DNA from 4 places in the Streptomyces sp. NPDC059534 genome. Region 1 is predicted to be linked to each of the others. Evidence: riboswitches for the same ligand, from Rfam matches in the RefSeq annotation. Region 1 holds a riboswitch; each other region holds the start of a gene.

Region 1 (5,179 bases):
TGGGCCGCGCGATGGACGGGGACGAAGCCCGGCGGCGCCATCTGCTGCAGTCGCTGCTCCAGGCGCAGGGCATGCCGCTCGCCGGGTACGAGGAGCGGTTCGGCACCTCGCCGTTCGAGGACCTTCCCGCGGAGCTGGGCCGGTTCGAGGCGTTCGGCTGGCTGGACGGGGACGCCCCGGCGGGTCTCCTGAGGTTGTCGCCGGAGGGCCTCGCGCACTCCGACGGGCTCGGCCCCGAGCTCTTCTCCCCCGCCGTGCGCGCCGCGATGGCCGCGTACGAGGCGAAGTAGCGGGCCCGGCATGGACCTGACCGTGCTCTACCGGGGCCCGCTCTCCTCGTGCGACTTCGACTGCCCGTACTGCCCCTTCGCCAAGCGGCGGGACAGCCCCGAGCTGCTGCGCGCGGACCGGGCGGCGCTCGACCGGTTCACCGGGTGGGCCGCCGGTCAGGCCGGCGACCGGCTGCGGATCCTCTTCACGCCGTGGGGCGAGGGGCTGGTGCGCTCCTGGTACCGGCGGGCGCTGGTCGAGCTGTCCCGGCTGCCGCACGTCGAGCGGGTGGCGATCCAGACCAATCTGAGCTGCCGCACCGGCTGGCTGGCGGAGGCGGACCCGGAGCGCGTGGCGCTCTGGTGCACGTACCACCCGGGCCAGACGCCGTACGAGCGCTTCCTCGGGAAGTGTCTCGACCTCGCCGAGCGGGGCGTCCGGTTCAGCGTGGGCGTGGTCGGCCTTCCCGAGCACGGGGAGGACGCCCGCCGGCTGCGCGCCGCGCTGCCGCCGCACGTCTACCTCTGGGTGAACGCGGCCGAGGGACACACGTACACCGACGCGGAGGCGGCGCGGTGGACGGCGCTCGACCCGCTCTTCCCGTACAGCCGGCATCCGCACCGCTCGGCGGGGCTGCCCTGCCGCACCGGCGAGTCGGTGATCTCGGTGGACGGCGAGGGGACGGTGCGGCGCTGCCACTTCGTCAGGGCCGAGCTGGGGAACCTGTACGACGGCTCGTACCGCGCCGCCCTGCGTCCCCGTGCCTGCCCCCTCGCCGTCTGCGACTGCCACATCGGCTATGTCCACCTGGAGACGCTGCCGCTGTACGACGTGTTCGCCGGCGGGGTCCTGGAGCGGATCCCCGCCGGCCCGGCCACGCCGGTCCTCCCCGGACCTACAGGGGCATGAGGTCGGGGCGCTTGGCCTCTACGTGGTCGCCGGAGCTCTCGCCGCGCAGCCGTCGCCCGATCCACGGCACGAGGTACTCCTTCGCCCAGTGGATGTCGTCCCGGCGCACCTCGAGTGCGCCGCGCGGCGGGACCGGCGGCCAGGGCTGGTCCGGGTCGGCGGGCACCGGCAGGCCGAGGACCTGCGCGGCGCGCAGGGCGACACGGGTGTGGCCGTCCGGCGAGAGGTGCAGCCGGTCGTCGTCCCAGGCGCGCCGGTCCTGGACGGACTTCAGCGACCAGAGGTCGAGGACCGGGCAGCCGTAGCGGTCGGCGATGGCCCGGACGTGCCCGTTGTAGGTGGCGATCTTCCCCCGCAGGTGCTTGAGGAGGATCACGTCGCGGGTGTCGAAGCCGGTGGTCACCATGACGGTGCCGACGGCGGAGGTCAGTTCGGCGACGGCGCGCTCGAAGCGCTCGGCGACTTCGTCGGGGTCCGTGCCGGGGCGGATGATGTCGTTTCCGCCGGCGCAGAAGGTCACCAGGTCGGGGGCGAGTTCCTTCGCCCGGGGGACCTGTTCCGCCACGATCTGGTCGAGGAGGCGCCCGCGCACGGCCAGGTTGGCGTAGCGGAAGGCGTCGTGCTCCGGCAGCTGGTCGGCGAGCAGGACCGCGAAGCGGTCCGCCCAGCCGACGTACGTCCCGTCGGGCCCGGGGTCTCCGACGCCCTCGGTGAAGCTGTCACCGATCGCCGCGTACGACCCGAATGCGTTCTTGTCTCTTGATCTCGAATCGTCTGCCACGGGAGCACATCCTTCCCTTTGGGATGTGACCTACGCGACCGTAAGGAGGGGTTGACGGCGGGTGATATATGCCACCGATAAAGATTCTCCCAAGGCCGGAATACGGCGACGGCCCGGCACATACGTGCCGGGCCGTCGGAGTGCGTCCGCGTCAGACGGAGACGCCGTGCTGGCGCAGGTAGGCCAGCGGGTCGACGTCGGAGCCGTAGTTCGGGGTGGTGCGGATCTCGAAGTGCAGGTGCGGGCCGGTGGAGTTGCCCGTGGAGCCGGAGAGGCCGATCTGCTGGCCGCCGGAGACGGTCTGGCCGGACGAGACGGAGAGGGAGGAGAGGTGCGCGTACTGCGAGTAGTTGCCGTCGGCGTGCTGGATGACGACCTCGTTGCCGTAGGCGCCGCTCCAGCCGGCGGAGACGACCGTGCCGGCGCCGACGGCGCGGACGGTGGTGCCGGAGGAGGCGATGAAGTCGACACCGGTGTGGTAGCCGGAGGACCACATGGAGCCGGAGGCGTGGTACGGGGTGGAGAAGCCGCCGCCGGCGACGGGCGCGACCCAGCCGGAGGCCGAGGTGGAGGAACCGGACGACTGCGCCGTCTGGGACGACTCGGACGCGGAGTTCTCCGAGGTGGCGGCGACCGGGGCGGAGGAGCGCTCGCTGCTGCGGGAGGCGCGCTGGGTGTCGCCGTTCTTCTCCGAGCTCTTCGTGCTCTGGGTGCTCTTGGGGGCGGCGGCCTTGTGCGCGGCCGGCGCGGAGCCCTTGGCGCCGAGGGTGAGCTTCATGCCGGGCAGGATCAGCGAGGGGTTCTCGCCGACGACCTGGCGGTTGTCGGCGTACAGCTTCTGCCAGCCGCCCGCGAGGTGGTGGTCGGCGGCGATCTTCGACAGGTAGTCGCCCCGGACGACGGAGTACGTCTTCGGCGCGGCCTTGGCGGCGGCGGGCGCGGCCTGGACGGCGGCGGCCTTGACCTGGGCGGCGGCGGTGACGGCGGCCGGAGCGGACTGCTCGGCGGCGTGGGCCCCGGTCGCGCCGAGGAGCGGGAGGGCGACGACGGCGCCACCGGTGCCGGCGACGACGAATCCACGCGTGATGGGGTTGATCCTGGTACGGCGGTGCTTACCCTTCGCGGGCATGGCGAATTCCTCTCCGGCGCCTGCGAGGTGAGCTGTCGGGTTCGGGCGGGAGATGCCCGGCCGCATTCTCACGCGGCTTCACCCCAAGCCGTCCTGCATCGCGGGACCGGCGTAGTACCTGGGTCCCCCGCTCCTGCCACACATGGGTGAGTGAATTCCGGACGGTGGCAGGATTCGGCGGTCCGACCGGATTGACGGTGACGCTAGACGAGCGGGGTCGGCGCGAACAACCCACCGTTTTCCAAGGCCATTCCGCGGCACGTCATGCGGCTCGAATTCCGGTCACCCTGTGTGGATGACGGTCCCTCGATCTCCTTTTTCCGTACGGCAATTGCTCCGGGCCGTCGGCCACGATCCGTCACCTTTATGACGCTGCTCACGCGCCCTGCCCCATCTCGCCTGTAACCAGGGCGCGTTATACCTAACGCCTTAATTCGGACAGATCGCCCATTCCCGTCCGAGGGGGTGCGCCGCCCCCGCCCCGCCTGGATGATTGCCCCTGGAACCGATCTCGCGTCGGGCACCCGAACGACGACACCCAGGAGCATCCGTGACGCAGCAGCTTCCGCAGGTACCGCCCACCGAAGCGAACGAGCCCGAGCTGGCGGAGGTCCGCAACTTCCGGGACGTGGGCGGCCTGCCGACGACGGACGGGCGCGCCGTGCACCCCGGCCGCCTCTTCCGCAGCGGACACCTCGCCCACGCCACCGAGAGCGACGCCGCCTTCCTCGCCACGCTGGGACTGCACACCGTCTTCGACTTCCGCAACGAGGCCGACCGGCGGGTCGAGGGCGCGGACGTCGAGCTGCCCGGCGTACGGAACGTGAACATACCGCTGAACGACCCGGCCGACGGCAAGGAGTTCTGGAGGCTGGTGCGCGACGGCGAGATCGCGCAGCTGCGGGAGATCCTCGGCGACGGCAAGGCGGCCGCCAGGATGTCCGACTCGTACCGGAAGATGGTGGTCGAGCGGACCTCGGAGCACAGCCGGATCCTGCACTCCATGGCCGAGGAGAGCGTCCCCGCCCTGATGCACTGCGCGGCGGGCAAGGACCGTGCCGGGCTCGCCATCGCGATCACCCTGCTCGCCGTCGGGGTCGAGCGCGAGGCGATCGAGGCCGACTACGTGAAGTCGAACGACCCGCACCGCCGCTACAAGGTGCGCCGCAGCTCCACCGCCCCCGACGCGATGTCGCCCGAGGTGATGGAGCTGCTGAGCCCGCTCTTCGACGCGCGGGCGGAGTACCTGCGGGCCGCCTTCGAGACGATCGAGGCGACCTGGGGCACGGTGGAGACCTACCTCACGGAGGGCCTGAAGCTGGCCCCGGAGACCCGCGAGCGGCTGCGGGAGCGGCTGCTCACGGAGGCGTAGTCCCGCCTACTGGTTCTGCCCGCCCAGCATGAAGAGCAGGTAGAGGAACCCGGCGAAGAGGTGGCCGGCGATCAGATAGGCGAAGAGGCGCAGCACGAGACCCTTGGGGAACTTGCCCTCCCCGCGCTCCTCGCCGGTCACCGGTGCGGACTTCTCGGACATGTCGGTCCTTTCTTGTCGGACAGGATCAGGCGCGTCAGCGCAGGTGCGGGGTTCCGTCGCCGAGGCACAGCTCGGCCGCGGGGCTCTGCATCAGGGTGTGGACGAAGAGCAGCTCGGCCCCGCCGGGGGTGGCGGCGCCGATCCGGTGCGGGGTCAGCGAGTCGAAGTGCGCGCTGTCCCCGGGATCGAGGACGTGGACGGCCTCGCCGAGCGCGAGCCGCACCCGGCCCTCCAGGACGTGGATCCACTCCTCGCCGGCGTGGACGCGCACGATGTCGGCCCGGGTGGCATACGGCACGTGGACGCGCAGGCACTGGAGGGCGCGTCCGGCGCCGCCGGCCTGGCGATAGATCCAGCCGCCGGCCTCGACGGGCTCGGAGCGGTCGGCCCGGACGACGGGGTCGCGCTCGGGCGGCGCCTCGCCCAGGAGCTCGGAGACCGTCGTACCGTAGATACGGGCGAGGGCGAGCAGCATCGGCAGCGAAGGCTGTCGGTTCCCCGTCTCCAGTCGCGAGAGGTGGGCGGGCGAGAGGGCGGCCCGCTGGGCGGCGGCCTC
Region 2 (5,179 bases), on a different contig from region 1:
TTTACAGATGGAGGTGCCCCCCCCATGGACGCCCGCTACGTCCTGCCCTCGTTCACGGAGCGGACCAGCTTCGGAACCCGCACCCTCGACCCGTACTCCAAGCTCCTGGAATCCCGGATCGTCTTCCTCGGCACACCGATCGACGAGACCTCCGCCAACGACGTCATCGCCCAGCTCCTGCACCTCGACTACGCGGCGCCCGGCCAGGACATCTCGCTGTACATCAACTCGCCCGGCGGACCGGTCACCGCGATGACCGCGATCCACGACACGATGGCCACGCTCCACTGCGACGTGGAGACCACCTGCCTGGGCCGGGCCGAGTCCACCGCCGCCGTCCTCCTCGCCGCCGGCACCCCGGGCAAGCGCATGGTCCTCCCCGGCGCCCGGGTCACCCTCGAACAGCCCACCCTCGACGAGCCGATGCGGGGACAGCCGAGCGACCTGGAGGTGCACGCGCGCGAACTGCTCCGGCAGCGCGCCATGGTGGCCGGGCTGCTCACCGAGCACACCGGACAGAGCCGGGAGCGGATCGACGCCGCCCTCGACCGCCTCACGGTGCTGGACGCCCCGGCGGCGGTCGCGTACGGCCTGGCCGACCACGTCGTCACCAGCCGGCGGGCCTCCGCCGGCGGCGCGGCACGGTGAGGCGGCCGTGGTCCCCGAGCTGCCGCCGCTGCCCGCCCTGACGGGGGCCGAGGGCGAGTTCATCGACGCCTACCTCGAAGTCGTGGACCTCCTGGGGAAGATCAATCCATCCAGGGGATCGCATACCTATGGGGCCTTGCGGGCGGCGCAAGCCCTGGTCGGGCGCGCGGAGGCGTTGCGCGCGGCCCTGACGCTCATGCATATGCGGGGCGAGAGCGAGGTGCACGCGGACACATTGGCGCGCGCCCTGCGGGTGTTGGACGGCGAGCGCCGGGCGGACCGGGTCACCGTCCCCCACACTCGGGCGAGTTGACATTCCGGCGTGTCGTGTCGAGGGCCGGACGGCCGACGCGCGCCGCAGAATCCATAGCTCGTTCGGCGTAGTCGACGAGTCGATATTTGCAGCGGGTGAGTTGCACAACAGGTGTACGCATTTGGCGGAATCGGACGTTCCGCCGCTGGTACGGGGCTCGTCGGCCAAACCTCCAAAGATCACAAAGGCTGCCTGTCCACCTGAATGGATCAGTCGTGAGGAGCCTCACATATCGCCGTTTCAACTCGGTTTTCGCCCATGTCGTGAGTCAAGATCCCTGACGACGACAAGCCCCCGCCACCACGGCGGGGCGGTCCGGGCGGACGCCGAGTCCTGCCGCTGTCCCGGACGTCTGGTCGACAGGATTGGATCGGCAGGAGTGGAGGACCCGATTTTTACGGGGCGTACGCGCTGTTCCGGCAGCGAGGCCGTTCCTTGGGGTGAAGCCGCAGCCGCGGCCGGGCATCTTCGCCAGCCCGAACCCGACAGGTCATCCTTCGCAGGCGGCTGACGAAGGGTTGCGCATGACTGCGCAGATGCACGTCCCGTCCCTGCTGTCCCGGGCCGGAGCCGTCTCGGCTCTCACCCTCGCCGCCGTCGGCGGCACGCTGCTCGCACCAGGAGCGGCGCCGGAGGCCCAGGCAGCGACCACACACGCGAACCAGGCACTGAGCGTCGCCGCGTCCAAGAAGGGATCGCCGTACCGGTACGGAGCCACCGGCCCCACCCGGTTCGACTGCTCCGGTCTGACGCTCTACGCGTACAAGAAGGCGGGCAAGTCGCTGCCCCGCACCGCGCAGCAGCAGTACAACAGGACCCGGCACATCTCCGCGTCCAGCAGACAACAGGGGGACCTGGTCTTCTTCCACTCCGGCGGGAGGGTCTACCACGTGGGCATCTACGCCGGCGGCGGCAAGATCTGGCACTCGCCCAAGACGGGCTCCTGGGTGAAGCTCGACAGGATCTGGTCGTCCAAGGTCTACTACGGCCGCGTCCGATGACGGCCCCCGCCCGCTGACGCGGGCCCCCGGACCGGAGTGAGGTGTGGGGTGGCGCCGCCCCCTCCTCCGCCGGACAGAGCCTGGGGCTCCCCGATCCGGCCTGACCGGCAGGACACCTCCTAGCAGCTCGGAACCGGGGCCGCCGTCCACGGGAGGGTGATCCAGACCGTCTTGCCGCCCTCCGCGGTCGGGGTGACGGAGAAACGGCCGCCGGCCTCCGCCGCGAGCGAGCGGATGATGACCAGGCCGCGGCCGTTGTCCTGCTGGACCGCCGCCGGGAGGCGGCGGGGTCGGCGGGGATGGCTGTCGGTCACGCCGATGTGCAGCACCTCCTCGCGGACCAGACGGACGTCGACGGTGAACGTCGGCGACTGGCCGAAGGTGTGGAGGACGGCGTTGGTGGCCAGCTCCGAGACGATCAGGCGGATCGCGTCGGCGGCGTCCGCGGCGCCGTCGAGGCCCCAGCCGGTGAGGACGTCCGCGACGTACCGCCGGGCCGTGGGCACCGAGGCGGGATCGCTCGGCAGCGTGACGGATGCTTCCTGGTGATCTGCCATGCGACGCAGTCCCTTTCCCGCCGGGAACACCGCCCCGGATTGCACTTCGCGTCAGAGTGCCACCGATCGTGCCGCCCCGGGCGGGGTTCCACCAAGATATGTCCCCATCTGTCGCCCGAAGCGGTGAACTCTGCGGCCCGCGCACGCGCTTGGGCCGCCGTCGCGTCAGCCGACGGGCGCCGTCCGCAGGATCGTCTCCACCGCACGCTCGACCTGTGCGTCGGTCAGGTCGGCCCGGGCCGTCAGCCGCAGCCGCGAGATGCCGTCGGGCACCGAGGGCGGCCGGAAGCAGCCGACCACCAGACCCTGCTCGCGGCAGTCCGCCGCCCAGGCAAGCGCCGCCTCCGGGGAGGGAGCCCGGACCGAGACGACGGCCGCGTCGGGCCGGGCCGCGGTGAGGCCGGCCTCGGTGAGCCGCCGGTGCAGGACGGTCGCGACGGTACGGGCCCGTCCGGCGAGGCCCGGTTCCGCGGCGATCAGCCGCAGGCTCGCGAGCGCGCCGCCCGCGGCGGCGGGGGCGAGCCCGGTGTCGAAGATGAAGGTGCGGGCGGCGTTCACCAGGTGCTCGATCACTCGGGCGGGGCCGAGCACGGCGCCGCCCTGGCTGCCCAGGGACTTGGAGAGGGTGAGGGTGGCGACGACGTCCTCGTCGCCGGCGAGGCCGGCCTCGTGGACGGCTCCCCTGCCTCCGTCGCCGAGCACGCCGAAGCCGTGGGCGTCGTCCACCACCAGGCCGGCACCGTGGGCACGGCAGGCCGTGGCGAGCTCGGACAGCGGGGCCTTGTCCCCGTCGACGGAGAAGACGGAGTCGCTGACGACCAGGGCCCGGTGCCCGGGGTGCGCGTCCAGGGTCTTGCGTACGGCCTCGGGGTCGCCGTGCGGGACGACGGCCGCCTCGGCGCGGGCCAGCCGGCAGCCGTCGACGATCGACGCGTGGTTGGCGGCGTCGGAGACGATCAGGGAGTCCCGGCCGCCCAGCGCGGTGAGCGCGGCGAGGTTGGCGGTGTAGCCGGAGGAGAAGACGAGGGCGGCCTCGAAGCCGCAGAAGTCGGCGAGCTCGCGCTCCAGGCGGGTGTGCAGCCGGGTGGTCCCCGTGACGAGCCGCGAGCCGGTGGAACCGGCGCCCCAGCGCCGTGCGGCCTCGGCCGCCGCCTCGGTGACCTCCGTGCGGCGGGTGAGCCCCAGGTAGTCGTTGCTCGCCAGGTCGAGGAGGTCCGACTCGGCCGCCCGGGGCCGCAGCGTCCGGACGAGACCGGCTTCCGCCCGGCGGCGCGCCTCGGCGTCGGTCCAGTCGAACGCGGTACGGCGCGGGCCCGCGGCCCGTGCGTCGTCGGCCTGTGGCATGCGGCGATCCTTTTGTAGGCAGCGCACAGACACTAGCCGGAGGGAGCCGAGGTCGGGATGTGGTCATCCACACACCCCAATCGGGGGCGTTTGTTCGGTTCCTCCTTGGCCCGGGGGCGGGCGGTAGGCAAGGATCTCAGGTTATGGACCTGCTGAACACGCTGGTGGAGAAGGGGCTGCGGCGCGAGCTGCCGACCCGTGAAGAAGCGCTCGCCGTGCTGGCGACGTCCGACGACGAACTGCTCGATGTGGTGGCTGCGGCCGGCAAGGTGCGCCGCCAGTGGTTCGGGCGTCGGGTGAAGCTCAACTATCTGGTCAACCTGAAGTCCGGGCTGTGTCCCGAGGACTGCTCGTACTGCTCGCAGCGCCTCGGCTCGAAGGCCGAGATCCTCAAGTACACCTGGCTGAAGCCGGACGAGGCGTCCCAGGCCGCCGCGGCGGGCGTCGCGGGCGGGGCCAAGCGGGTCTGCCTGGTGGCGAGCGGCCGCGGTCCGACGGACCGCGACGTCGAGCGGGTCGGCAGGACCATCGAGGCCATCAAGGAGCAGAACGAGGGCGTCGAGGTGTGCGCCTGCCTCGGTCTGCTCTCGGACGGCCAGGCGGAGCGGCTGCGGGAGGCCGGCGCCGACGCGTACAACCACAACCTGAACACGTCCGAGGCGACGTACGAGGGCATCACCAAGACCCACACGTACGCGGACCGGGTGGACACCGTGCAGAAGGCGCACGCCGCCGGTCTGTCGGCGTGCTCCGGCCTGATCGCGGGCATGGGCGAGACCGACGAGGACCTGGTCGACGTCGTCTACGCGCTGCGCGACCTGGACTCGGACTCGGTTCCGGTCAACTTCCTCATCCCCTTCGAGGGGACCCCGCTCGCCAAGGAGTGGAACCTGACCCCGCAGCGCTGTCTGCGGATCCTGGCGATGGTCCGGTTCGTCTGCCCCGACGTCGAGGTGCGGATCGCCGGCGGCCGTGAGGTGCACCTGCGCTCGATGCAGCCGCTGGCGCTGAACATCGCGAACTCGATCTTCCTGGGCGACTACCTGACCAGCGAGGGCCAGGCCGGCCAGGCCGACCTGGACATGATCGCGGATGCCGGCTTCGAGGTGGAGGGCGCGGGGACCACCACGCTGCCCGCACACCGCGCGGACGCGCTCGCGGCGGCGGGCGGCGGCTGCGGCTCGCACGGCTCGGCGGAGGGCACCGGCTGCGGCACGCAGACGTCCGCCGAGGGCGCGGGCTGCGGCTCGCACGCCGGTGGCGGCTGCGGCCCCTGCGGCGGTCACGCGGCGGAGCCGGCCGAGGCCCCCGCGGCC
Region 3 (5,179 bases), on a different contig from region 1:
CGGCGTCCTTGCCGGCTTCCTTGTCGGCGCACGGGGTGACGCAGGGGCCCTTCGCCCACCACTCCGGCAGCATCGCGAGGGCCTCGTCGCCGAACGGGTTCACGCCCGGGCCGGCGGCCAGCGAGTGGCCGACCAGGACGTGCAGGCACTTGACCCGGTCCGGCATGCCGCCGGCGCTCGGGAAGCCCTCCAGGACCTCGATGGCGTCCCGGCGGGCGATGTAGTCCTCGTGCGCGGCCCGGTAGGCGGCGGCGAGCTCCGGGTCGGTGGCGAGCCGGGCCTGCATCTCCTTCATGACCCCGTTGGCCTCCAGGGTGCCGATGGCCGAGGCCGCCCGGGGGCAGGTGAGGTAGTACGTCGTCGGGAACGGGGTGCCGTCGGGGAGCCGCGGCGCGGTCTCGACGACGTCCGGGTTGCCGCACGGGCAGTGGTGCGCGATGGCGCGCAGGCCGCGGGGCGGCCGGCCGAGCTGGAGCTCGAAGGCGGCGATGTCCTTCTCGGTGGGCTCGGTGCGTTCGGTCTGCGGAGGGGGCGTTTCCATGTCTGCCTTGTTCGTGTGTCGGGTCGGCCACCAAGCGGCCTGGTCAGGGGCGGTCGGCGCGGTCGACGCCGTCCCAGAGGTTGTCGTACCAGGGGCGGTCGGCCGCTCCCTGGTCGGTGCGGGGCCGCTGCTCCGCGTCGGGGTCGTCCACGGTGAAGCCGGTCTCGCCGGGCAGCAGGTAGTGCAGGTGTTCGCGGGCGAGGCGGCGGACGTAGGCCGGGTCCTGGAGGCGGGCCTTCTCGTCCCTGAGCTCCTCGACCCGCCGGGCGGCCTCGGCGGCCCTGCGCTCCTGTTCGGCGATCTCGCCCTGCTGGGAGACGTAGCTCCGCATGGGATAGGCGAGGGCCACGACGAGGGAGCAGACGACCAGCGCGAGGAAGGCCGCACGGCCGGTGAGCCGGGAGCGGCGGGCCTGACGGCGGGTCTGGGAGCGGTAGACACGGGCGGCGGTCTGCTCGCCGAGCAGCCTGATCCGGGTCGCGGTCGAGAACCGGTCCCGGTCCTTCGCGGCCATGTCGTGTCGCCTCCCCTGTTCACGCGGACGTCCCCGCACACGGTACGGGACCGAGTGCGGGGACGGACGGAACTACCGGGTGTGACGCTGTCAGCCCTTGAAGCGCGGGAAGGCGCTGCGGCCGGCGTAGACCGCGGCGTCGTCGAGGATCTCCTCGATGCGCAGCAGCTGGTTGTACTTGGCGACGCGGTCCGAGCGGGCCGGGGCGCCGGTCTTGATCTGACCGCAGTTCACCGCGACGGCGAGGTCGGCGATGGTGACGTCCTCGGTCTCGCCGGAGCGGTGGGACATCATGCACTTGAAGCCGTTGCGCTGGGCCAGCTCGACGGCGTCCAGGGTCTCGGTCAGCGAGCCGATCTGGTTGACCTTGACCAGGAGGGCGTTCGCGGTGCCCTCCTCGATGCCGCGGGCGAGGCGCTCCGGGTTGGTGACGAAGAGGTCGTCGCCGACGATCTGGACCTTGGCGCCCAGCTTGTCGGTGAGGACCTTCCAGCCGGCCCAGTCGTCCTCGTACAGCGGGTCCTCGATGGAGACCATCGGGTACGCGGAGACGAGCTCCTCGTAGTACTCGGTCATCTCGGCGGCCGAGCGGGACTTGCCCTCGAACTCGTAGACGCCGTCCTTGTAGAACTCGGACGCGGCGACGTCGAGCGCGAGCGCGACGTCGGTGCCCGGGGCGTAGCCGGCCTCCTTGATGGCCTCGATGATGAGGTCCAGGGCGGCGCGGTTCGACTCCAGGTTCGGGGCGAAGCCGCCCTCGTCGCCGAGGCCGGTGGAGAGGCCCTTGCGCTTCAGCACGCCCTTGAGGGTGTGGTAGATCTCCGCACCCCAGCGAAGGGCCTCGGAGAAGGACTCCGCGCCGATCGGGGCGATCATGAACTCCTGGATGTCCACGTTGGAGTCGGCGTGCGACCCACCGTTGAGGATGTTCATCATCGGAACGGGCAGCAGGTGCGCGTTCGGGCCGCCGAGGTAACGGAAGAGCGGCAGGTCGCTGGCCTCGGCGGCGGCGTGCGCGACGGCGAGGGAGACGCCGAGGATGGCGTTGGCGCCGAGCGAGCCCTTGTTCTCCGTGGCGTCCAGGTCGAACATGGCCTGGTCGATCAGGCGCTGCTCGGTGGCGTCGTAGCCGACGAGCTCCGGGCCGATCTGCTCGATGACGGCGAGGACGGCCTTCTCGACACCCTTGCCCTGGTAACGGTTGGGGTCACCGTCGCGGAGCTCGATGGCCTCGAAGGCACCGGTGGAGGCGCCGGACGGAACAGCAGCACGACCGGTGCTGCCGTCGTCGAGGCCGACCTCGACCTCGACCGTGGGGTTGCCTCGGGAGTCCAGGATTTCCCGGGCTACGACGACGTCGATGGACGGCACGAGCATCTCCTTCTGGGATGTGACGCTGGATGTGACGCAAGGTCGGTGCAGGGTCGCTTGGCCTTGCGACAAGAGCCTAACCGGCTCGGGGGCTCCCGCCCGCCGGGCGCCCGCACCCTGGGACGAAAAAGGACCCAAGGGCACGCATCTCGGGATGAAGGGCCCCAGATCTACTGGGCGGTAACCGCAGGATGTCCCGAACACTTCCCCCTATACACGGCGGAACCCCGGTCCGGCGTGCACGGGGGAGGGCACGCCGGACCGGGGTGGTCACCGCGGGAGGGTCGCCTGGCTCACTTGAGGCGGAGCTGCTGGCCCACGTAGATCAGGTCGGCGTCGTCGACGACGTCCTTGTTCAGCTCGAAGAGCTTCGCCCAGCCGCCCTGGACGCCGTGCGCCCGGGCGATGGTGCCGAGGGTGTCGCCGGGCTTGACCTGGTACTCGCCGTTGCCCTTCTTCACCGTCACGCCGGCCGGGGTGGTGACGGTCTTCGGGGTGGTCGCCTTCCGCGGGGTCTGCGGGGTCGTGACCTTCTTGGGGACCTGGCGCTGCTCGCTGCGGGTGGTCGGCTGCGAGACCTTGCGCTCGGGGGCGGGGGCCGCGGCGCCACCGGTGTAGGTGGTGCGGGAGAGGCCCACGCCACAGCTCGGCCAGGCACCCTTGCCCTGGCCCGCGAGGACCTTCTCGGCGACGGTGATCTGCTGCGACTTCGACGCCTGGTGGGCGTTGGGGGCGTAGGCGGTGCCGCCGTACGCGGCCCAGGTGGACGACGAGAACTGCAGGCCGCCGTAGTAGCCGTTGCCCGTGTTGATGGCCCAGTTGCCGCCGGACTCGCACTGGGCGACCCGGTCCCACTCGGAGACCGTGGCGGCCGAGGCGGTGCCCGCGGTCATCAGCGGGGCGGCGACGGCGACACCGGTGACGCCGACGAGCGTGGCGACCTGGGTGGCCTTGGAGGGACGACGGTGTTTGCCCTTGCCGGAAAACAGCATGGAGATTCTCCTCACCGACGCCTGCGAGGTGAGCTGTCGGGTTCGGGCCAATGAGTTGCCCGGCCGCGTGTCCTTGCACGCGACTTCACCCCAAGCCGATCGTCGGCCGTCTGTCTCAACGGCCGGGGCCGGCACTTACCTTGGGTCCCCCGCTCCTGCCTTCGGCGCTGACGCGACGACTGTTCCCATCGGCCGACGGCAGGATTCGGCGTTTCGGTCGACGGGGCCCGCGGTGGCGAGCGGTTACGACCGTAGACACAGACCCACCGGAAGTTCAAAGAGGCTCATTGCGGAAATATCGCCCCTACTTGCCCTCCGGTGGGGGGCGTTTGCGCAGGTGAGAGGTGACGGAGGCAAAGGTTACGGACAGGACACGCCAGTTGAGGCGAAGAGACCCATGTCTCACTTGCCCAGAACCGGACATACAGCCCCGAACTACCCTGCCGTCGTGACCGGATCCGCCGTCAGCTCAAGGCTCTGACCAGGCAGGATCAGGTCCGGATCGGCGCCTACCGTCCGCCGGTTGGCGTCATAGAGGGCCGTCCAGCCGCCGGGCAGTTCGTTCGACCGCGCGATGTCCGACAGGCTGTCGCCGGGCTGCACGGTGTACTCGCCCGAAGTGTCCTGAGTGTCCGTTGCGTCCGAATTCTTCACGCCGTCAGTCGAGGGCGCCGACGCGGGACTTTCGGCCGACTTGTCCTTGGAGGCATGCTTGCCTGATTCTGCCGAAGTGCCCGGTTTGCCGGTTTCCTCCGGAGCGGCCTCGCCCCGGTGCTTGCCGGATCCGGGCGTGGCCGACGACGCGTCACCCTCGGTCGCGTCGGGAGAGACGGGCGTACCGGGCGTAACGGACGTGTCGGGCGTGACCGGGGTCGTCGGCGCGCCCGGGGTCGTGGACGCGTCCGGGGTGACCGGCGCGGTCGGGGTGACCGAGGCGTTCGGGTCCTCGGGGACGGCGGGCGCGCTGGGCGCGGCCGTGGCGGCCTTCGCGCCCTTCGGCGTCCCGGCGGGCCGGAAGGCGCCGGCGGAGCCCGCGGGGAGGCCGGAGGTCCGGTTCGACTCGGCGACCGGCCCGGCGGGGGTCGTCGGGACGGCCGTCGGTCCGGGGTCCACCCCGGTGGCCTTGCCGTCGTTGGTCAGGCCGGCGATCGGCGCGCAGGTGGCCCACTCGGTGCTGCCCTTGGCAAGGGCCTTCTCGGCCACCGCGATCTGCTGGGCGCGGCTGGCCAGGTCGGGGCTGGGGGCGTAGGCCAGGCCACCGTTCCGCTCCCAGCTGTCCTGGGTGAACTGGAGGCCGCCGTACATCCCGTTGCCGAAGTTGGCACTCCACTGGCCACCGGATTCGCACTCGGCGACCCGGTCCCAGGTGGCGGCGTCGGCGGCGGAGGCGGACCCCGTGGCGAGCAGCGGCAGCGCCATCGCGGATCCGGTCACACCGGCGGCGACGACGAGGGCGGGGGCCTGACGGGGGCGACGGTGTCGTCCGTTCCCGGAACGCATAGAAGCGCCTTTCGCGTGACGGCTGAGACTGCGGCGAAACGTAGCGGTATTCGAACGCTCGTCACAAGTCGATGGACCCCCGATCACGTGAAGATCACATTTCTGATGCGGTGTCAGTTCACTTCCGGGGGGCGGAAGTGGAGAATTCCACCGGAAGCGTGCGCAATCCCCGCATGATGAGCCCACCACGCCACCGCAGTTCGTCCGGATCGACGGCAAGTCGCAGGTCCGGCAGGCGCGTCAGCAGCGTCGCGAGCGCGG
Region 4 (5,179 bases), on a different contig from region 1:
GGACGTACATGCCCATGGGTCACACGGCCACGGCCGAGGCCGGCTCCGGCGGCCTGACAGCGACCGAGCACCGGTTGGCGAACGGCCTGCGTGTGGTGCTGTCGGAGGACCACCTGACCCCGGTCGCGGCGGTCTGCCTCTGGTACGACGTCGGCTCGCGCCACGAGGTCGAGGGCCGCACGGGCCTCGCCCATCTCTTCGAGCACCTGATGTTCCAGGGCTCGAAGCAGGTCCACGGGAACGGTCACTTCGAGCTGGTGCAGGGTGCGGGCGGCTCGCTCAACGGCACGACGAGCTTCGAGCGGACCAACTACTTCGAGACCATGCCCACGCACCAGCTGGAGCTCGCGCTCTGGCTGGAGGCCGACCGCATGGGCTCGCTGCTCGCCGCCCTGGACGACGAGTCCATGGAGAACCAGCGGGACGTCGTCAAGAACGAGCGCCGCCAGCGGTACGACAACGTGCCGTACGGCACGGCCTTCGAGAAGCTCACCGCGCTGGCCTACCCGGCGGGCCACCCGTACCACCACACGCCGATCGGCTCCATGGCCGACCTGGACGCGGCGACGCTGGAGGACGCGCGGAACTTCTTCCGCACGTACTACGCGCCGAACAACGCGGTGCTGTCCGTCGTGGGTGACATCGACCCGGTGCAGACCCTCGCCTGGATCGAGAAGTACTTCGGCTCCATCCCCCAGCACGACGGCAAGCGGCCCCCGCGCGACGGCTCCCTTCCGGAGGTCATCGGCGAGCAGCTGCGCGAGGTCGTCGAGGAGGAGGTACCGGCCCGGGCGCTGATGGCCGCCTACCGGCTGCCGCACGACGGCACGCGCAAGTGCGACGCCGCCGACCTGGCCCTGACGGTCCTGGGCGGTGGCGAGTCCTCCCGCCTGCACAACCGGCTGGTCCGCCGCGACCGCACGGCCGTGGCGGCCGGCTTCGGCCTGCTGCGGCTGGCCGGCGCGCCCTCGCTCGGCTGGCTGGACGTGAAGACCTCCGGTGGCGTCGAGGTCCCGCAGATCGAGGCGGCCGTCGACGAGGAGCTCGCCCGGTTCGCCGCGGAGGGCCCCACGTCCGAGGAGATGGAGCGCGCGCAGGCCCAGTTGGAGCGCGAGTGGCTGGACCGGCTCGGCACCGTCGCGGGCCGTGCCGACGAACTGTGCCGGTTCGCCGTGCTGTTCGGCGACCCGCAGCTGGCCCTGACGGCCGTGGACCGGGTCCTGGCCGTCACGGCCGAGGAGGTGCAGGCGGTCGCCGCGGCCCGGCTGCGTCCCGACAACCGCGCGGTGCTGGTCTACGAGCCGGTGACCGCCGACGAGAGCGACAGCGACGAGGAAGAGGGGGCGGACCAGTGACCGACGCTGCCGCGTCTTTGACGAGCATGGACTTCCACCCGCAGCCGGAGCCGGGGGTCGCCAGGCCCTGGGCGTTCCCCGCCCCGGACCGGGGGAAGCTGGACAACGGACTGACGCTGCTGACCAGTCACCGCCCCGGCCAGCAGGTCGTGGCCGTGGAGATCTTCCTGCCGGCCCCGCTGGACGCCGAGCCCGCCGGGCTCGACGGCGTCGCCACCATCATGGCCCGCGCGCTCTCGGAGGGCACGGACCGGCGCAGCGCCGAGGAGTTCGCGGCCGAGCTGGAGCGGTGCGGCGCCACGCTCGACGCGCACGCCGACCACCCGGGCGTACGGGTCTCCCTGGAGGTTCCCGTCTCCCGGCTGCCCAAGGCGCTCGGGCTGCTCTCCGAGGCGCTGATCGCGCCGGCGTTCCTGGACACCGAGATCGAGCGCCTGGTGCGCAACCGTCTCGACGAGATCCCGCACGAGACGGCCAACCCGAGCCGCCGCGCCGCCAAGCAGCTCTCCAAGGAGCTCTTCCCGGCCGAGTCCCGGATGTCCCGGCCGCGCCAGGGAACCGAGGAGACCGTCGCCGCGATCGACGCGGCCGCCGTCCGCGCCTTCTACGAGGCGTACGTCCGGCCCGGCACCGCCACCGCCGTGGTCGTCGGCGACCTGACCGGGGTCGACCTCGACAAGGTCCTCGCGGACACGCTGGGCGCCTGGACCGGTGAGCCGGCCGAGCCGCTCCCCATGCCGTCGATCACCGCCGACGACACCGGACGGGTCGTCATCGTGGACCGTCCCGGCGCCGTCCAGACCCAGCTGCTCATCGGCCGGGTCGGTCCCGACCGGCACGACGTCGTCTGGCCGGCCCAGGTCCTCGGCACGTACTGCCTCGGCGGCACCCTCACCTCGCGGCTCGACCGGGTCCTGCGCGAGGAGAAGGGCTACACGTACGGTGTGCGGGCCTTCGGCCAGGTCCTCCGCTCGGACGCCGGGGGGAACGGCGCCGCGATGCTCGCCATCAGCGGCTCCATCGACACCCCCAACACCGGTCCGGCGCTCGAGGACCTGTGGCAGGTGCTGCGCACCCTCGCCGCCGAGGGGCTCACGGACGCCGAGCGCGAGACCGCCGTGCAGAACCTGGTGGGGGTCGCGCCGCTCAAGTACGAGACGGCCGCCTCCGTCGCCGGGACGCTCGCCGACCAGGTCGAGCAGCACCTTCCGGACGACTTCCAGGCGCAGTTGTACGCGCGTCTCGCCGAGACCGGCACGGTGGAGGCGACCGCTGCCGTGGTCAGCGCCTTCCCCGTGGACCGGCTCGTCACGGTGCTCGTGGGTGACGCGGCGCAGATCGCGGAGCCGGTGCGGGCGCTCGGCATCGGTGAAGTGACCGTCGTGACCGGCTGATTCCGGCCCCGACGTGGCAACGGGAGGACCCCGGCGGTGTGTTCGCCGGGATCCTCCCCTTTGTCCGTATTGAGGGTAAAGGTTGGCGTATGCCCTGTGGCATGTCTTACAAAAAGCGTGTCTGGTTGGTGATTGAAAGACGATCCGCATAGCGTCGGTGCGGCTGTTCGTCAGTTGCACGTGCCGCAGCCGCGGCATCGGACAGTCATCGCCGAGTCCCCGTCAGGCGCGAGCCTGGGGAGCCGGGGACCCATATGAAGTCCCTGGGGTGAATCGGACGCCTTCGTCTCGTACGGAGGGGCCCGTAGGAGACCTTCCTGCTCCGAACCCGTCAGCTAACCCGGTAGGCGAGAAGGAAGGAAAGGACCAGCCTCTACATGGCGTTCACCCGTGCCACCGGGAAGCATCGTGCTCCGAGCCGGATGGCGCGCCGCGGCGTGGGCATCGCCGGCGTCGCGACCCTCGCCACCACCGGCGTCATCGGAACCCTCGCTTCCCCGGCGCTCGCCGCCGACACGGACAACCGCTCCGCCGAGGACACCGGCCTCACCCAGGTGATCACCGAGGACTCCCTCGCGGACCGGCTCAACGCGCAGGCCGCCGCCCAGGAGCGGGAGGCGTTCGAGGCCGTCGCCAAGGCGAAGGCCCAGGCCGAGGCGAAGCGCAAGGCCGAGGCCCGCGCCAAGGAGATCCGACTGGAGCGGGAGCGCGCCGCCCGCGAGGCCGAGCGCCGCCGCCTGAACTCCTTCCAGCTCCCCGTCGCCGGCTCGTACGTCTCCACCGGGTACAAGACCGGCGGGTCGCTCTGGTCCTCCGGCAGCCACTCGGGCGTCGACTTCCACGCCGCCTACGGCACCCAGGTCGTCTCCGTCGGCTCCGGCACCGTCGTCGAGGCTGGCTGGGGCGGCGCGTACGGCAGCAACATCGTCATCCGGATGAACGACGGCACGTTCACCCAGTACGGGCACCTCTCCTCCATCGGGGTCCACGTCGGCCAGACCGTCGAGCCCGGCGAGCAGATCGGCGTCTCCGGCTCGTCCGGCAACTCCACCGGCCCGCACCTCCACTTCGAGGCGCGCACCACCGCGGAGTACGGCTCCGACATCAACCCGGTCGCGTACCTCCGCGCCCGCGGCGTCGCGGTCTGACCGCAGCCCGCCGCACCTCGCGTCGCAAAAGCCCCGGCTCGTACTGAGCCGGGGCTTTTCGCTGACCCGCCGGCGGCCGAGTAACATCATGGATTTCCCTGGGGCATCGGAAATTCCGGCGCGCTGCAATAGAGTCGAAGATCAGGCGCAGAACAGGCGCCGCTCGAATTGTCTCGCGCGGACCAAGGCGGAGGTCGGACATGCGCATTCCCGCGCACTCGGTATGCACGGCGATCCGGGACGACATCGTCTCCGGTGTCTACGAGCGGGGCAGCCGGCTGACCGAGGAACAGCTCGCCCGCCGGTACGGGGTCTCCCGCGTCCCGGTCCGTGAGGCCCTGCGCACCCTGGAGTCCGAGGGCTTCGTCGTCACCCGCCGGCACGCGGGCGCGCATGTCGCCGAGCCCACGGAGCAGGAGGCGGCCGACCTCCTCGACATGCGGTCGCTGCTGGAACCGCTGGGGGCCGCCCGGGCCGCGCAACGGCGCACCGACGCCCACCTCAAGGTGCTGCGCGGCCTAGTCAGGCTGGGGCAGGAGCGCGCCCGGCGGGGCCAGGGCGAGGATCTGCGCTCGCTGGGCGGCTGGTTCCACGAGACGCTCGCGCAGGCTTCCGGCAGCCCGGCCCTGACGGCGCTGCTCACCCAGCTGCGCCACAAGATCGCGTGGATGTACACGGTGGACCAGCCCGCCCAGCCGGTGGAGGTCTGGGCCGAGCACGGCGCGATCGTGGACGCGGTGGCGCGCGGTGACGCCGAGCGGGCCAGGGGGCTGACCGCGCTGCACGCGGAGCGCACGCTGCCGCTGCACCGGCTCAAAACATCGGAGCGCGGCCGTGTGAGGGTTTCGCAACATGTCGTCAACACGGCGAGCGTCCGGAATTAACGCGGCCGCCGTATACAAAGAAGAGGAATTCGGCGGACGCTGTTCGTGCTGCCCGGAAACAGGCTTTCGCGGAAATGCGAAAGCCGTGACCGCCTCGATTTGGGCAGTCACGGCTTTTCGGTGTGCGGAATCCGATCGGAATCCGTACGGGCGTGGATCAGACGGTCTCGGGGAGCTCGTCCAGGCCCTCGGCGACCAGCTTCGCGAGACGGTCCAGGGCGACCTCGGCACCGTCGGCGTCGGAGGCCAGGACGATCTCCTCGCCGCCCTGCGCGCCCAGACCGAGCACCGCGAGCATGGACGCGGCGTTCACCGGGGAGCCGTCGGTCTTGGCGATCGTCACCGGAACGCCGGAAGCCGTGGCGGCACGGACGAAGATGGACGCGGGGCGGGCGTGC

Evidence for each region. Region 1 has a riboswitch for cyclic di-AMP ahead of ACFVZH_RS06030 (peptidoglycan DD-metalloendopeptidase family protein). Riboswitches for the same ligand answer to the same signal wherever they lie in the genome.
Region 2: another riboswitch for cyclic di-AMP. It lies ahead of ACFVZH_RS23175 (C40 family peptidase); the one in region 1 lies ahead of ACFVZH_RS06030 (peptidoglycan DD-metalloendopeptidase family protein).
Region 3: another riboswitch for cyclic di-AMP. It lies ahead of ACFVZH_RS22120 (transglycosylase family protein); the one in region 1 lies ahead of ACFVZH_RS06030 (peptidoglycan DD-metalloendopeptidase family protein).
Region 4: another riboswitch for cyclic di-AMP. It lies ahead of ACFVZH_RS27840 (M23 family metallopeptidase); the one in region 1 lies ahead of ACFVZH_RS06030 (peptidoglycan DD-metalloendopeptidase family protein).

The regions. Positions count from the first base shown of each region.
Region 1 is NZ_JBHWAQ010000004.1:14,612-19,790, forward strand. It holds gene ACFVZH_RS06015 (STM4012 family radical SAM protein) at 1-290, shown strand, start outside; gene ACFVZH_RS06020 (STM4011 family radical SAM protein) at 301-1,179, shown strand; gene ACFVZH_RS06025 (SGNH/GDSL hydrolase family protein) at 1,166-1,960, opposite strand; gene ACFVZH_RS06030 (peptidoglycan DD-metalloendopeptidase family protein) at 2,112-3,089, opposite strand; cyclic di-AMP (ydaO/yuaA leader) riboswitch at 3,094-3,279, opposite strand; gene ACFVZH_RS06035 (tyrosine-protein phosphatase) at 3,640-4,461, shown strand; gene ACFVZH_RS06040 (DUF6126 family protein) at 4,468-4,623, opposite strand; gene ACFVZH_RS06045 (helix-turn-helix domain-containing protein) at 4,658-5,179, opposite strand, start outside.
Region 2 is NZ_JBHWAQ010000019.1:161,249-166,427, reverse strand. It holds gene ACFVZH_RS23185 (ATP-dependent Clp protease proteolytic subunit) at 25-648, shown strand; gene ACFVZH_RS23180 (hypothetical protein) at 656-961, shown strand; cyclic di-AMP (ydaO/yuaA leader) riboswitch at 1,276-1,482, shown strand; gene ACFVZH_RS23175 (C40 family peptidase) at 1,486-1,962, shown strand; gene ACFVZH_RS23170 (ATP-binding protein) at 2,082-2,519, opposite strand; gene ACFVZH_RS23165 (8-amino-7-oxononanoate synthase) at 2,685-3,863, opposite strand; gene bioB (biotin synthase BioB) at 4,007-5,179, shown strand, end outside.
Region 3 is NZ_JBHWAQ010000018.1:150,903-156,081, forward strand. It holds gene ACFVZH_RS22105 (DUF501 domain-containing protein) at 1-541, opposite strand, end outside; gene ACFVZH_RS22110 (septum formation initiator family protein) at 585-1,055, opposite strand; gene eno (phosphopyruvate hydratase) at 1,146-2,432, opposite strand; gene ACFVZH_RS22120 (transglycosylase family protein) at 2,720-3,418, opposite strand; cyclic di-AMP (ydaO/yuaA leader) riboswitch at 3,422-3,595, opposite strand; gene ACFVZH_RS22125 (transglycosylase family protein) at 3,854-4,918, opposite strand; gene ACFVZH_RS22130 (cytochrome P450) at 5,037-5,179, opposite strand, start outside.
Region 4 is NZ_JBHWAQ010000026.1:63,002-68,180, forward strand. It holds gene ACFVZH_RS27830 (M16 family metallopeptidase) at 15-1,355, shown strand; gene ACFVZH_RS27835 (M16 family metallopeptidase) at 1,382-2,749, shown strand; cyclic di-AMP (ydaO/yuaA leader) riboswitch at 2,949-3,114, shown strand; gene ACFVZH_RS27840 (M23 family metallopeptidase) at 3,127-3,897, shown strand; gene ACFVZH_RS27845 (GntR family transcriptional regulator) at 4,098-4,781, shown strand; gene ACFVZH_RS27850 (HPr family phosphocarrier protein) at 4,939-5,179, opposite strand, start outside.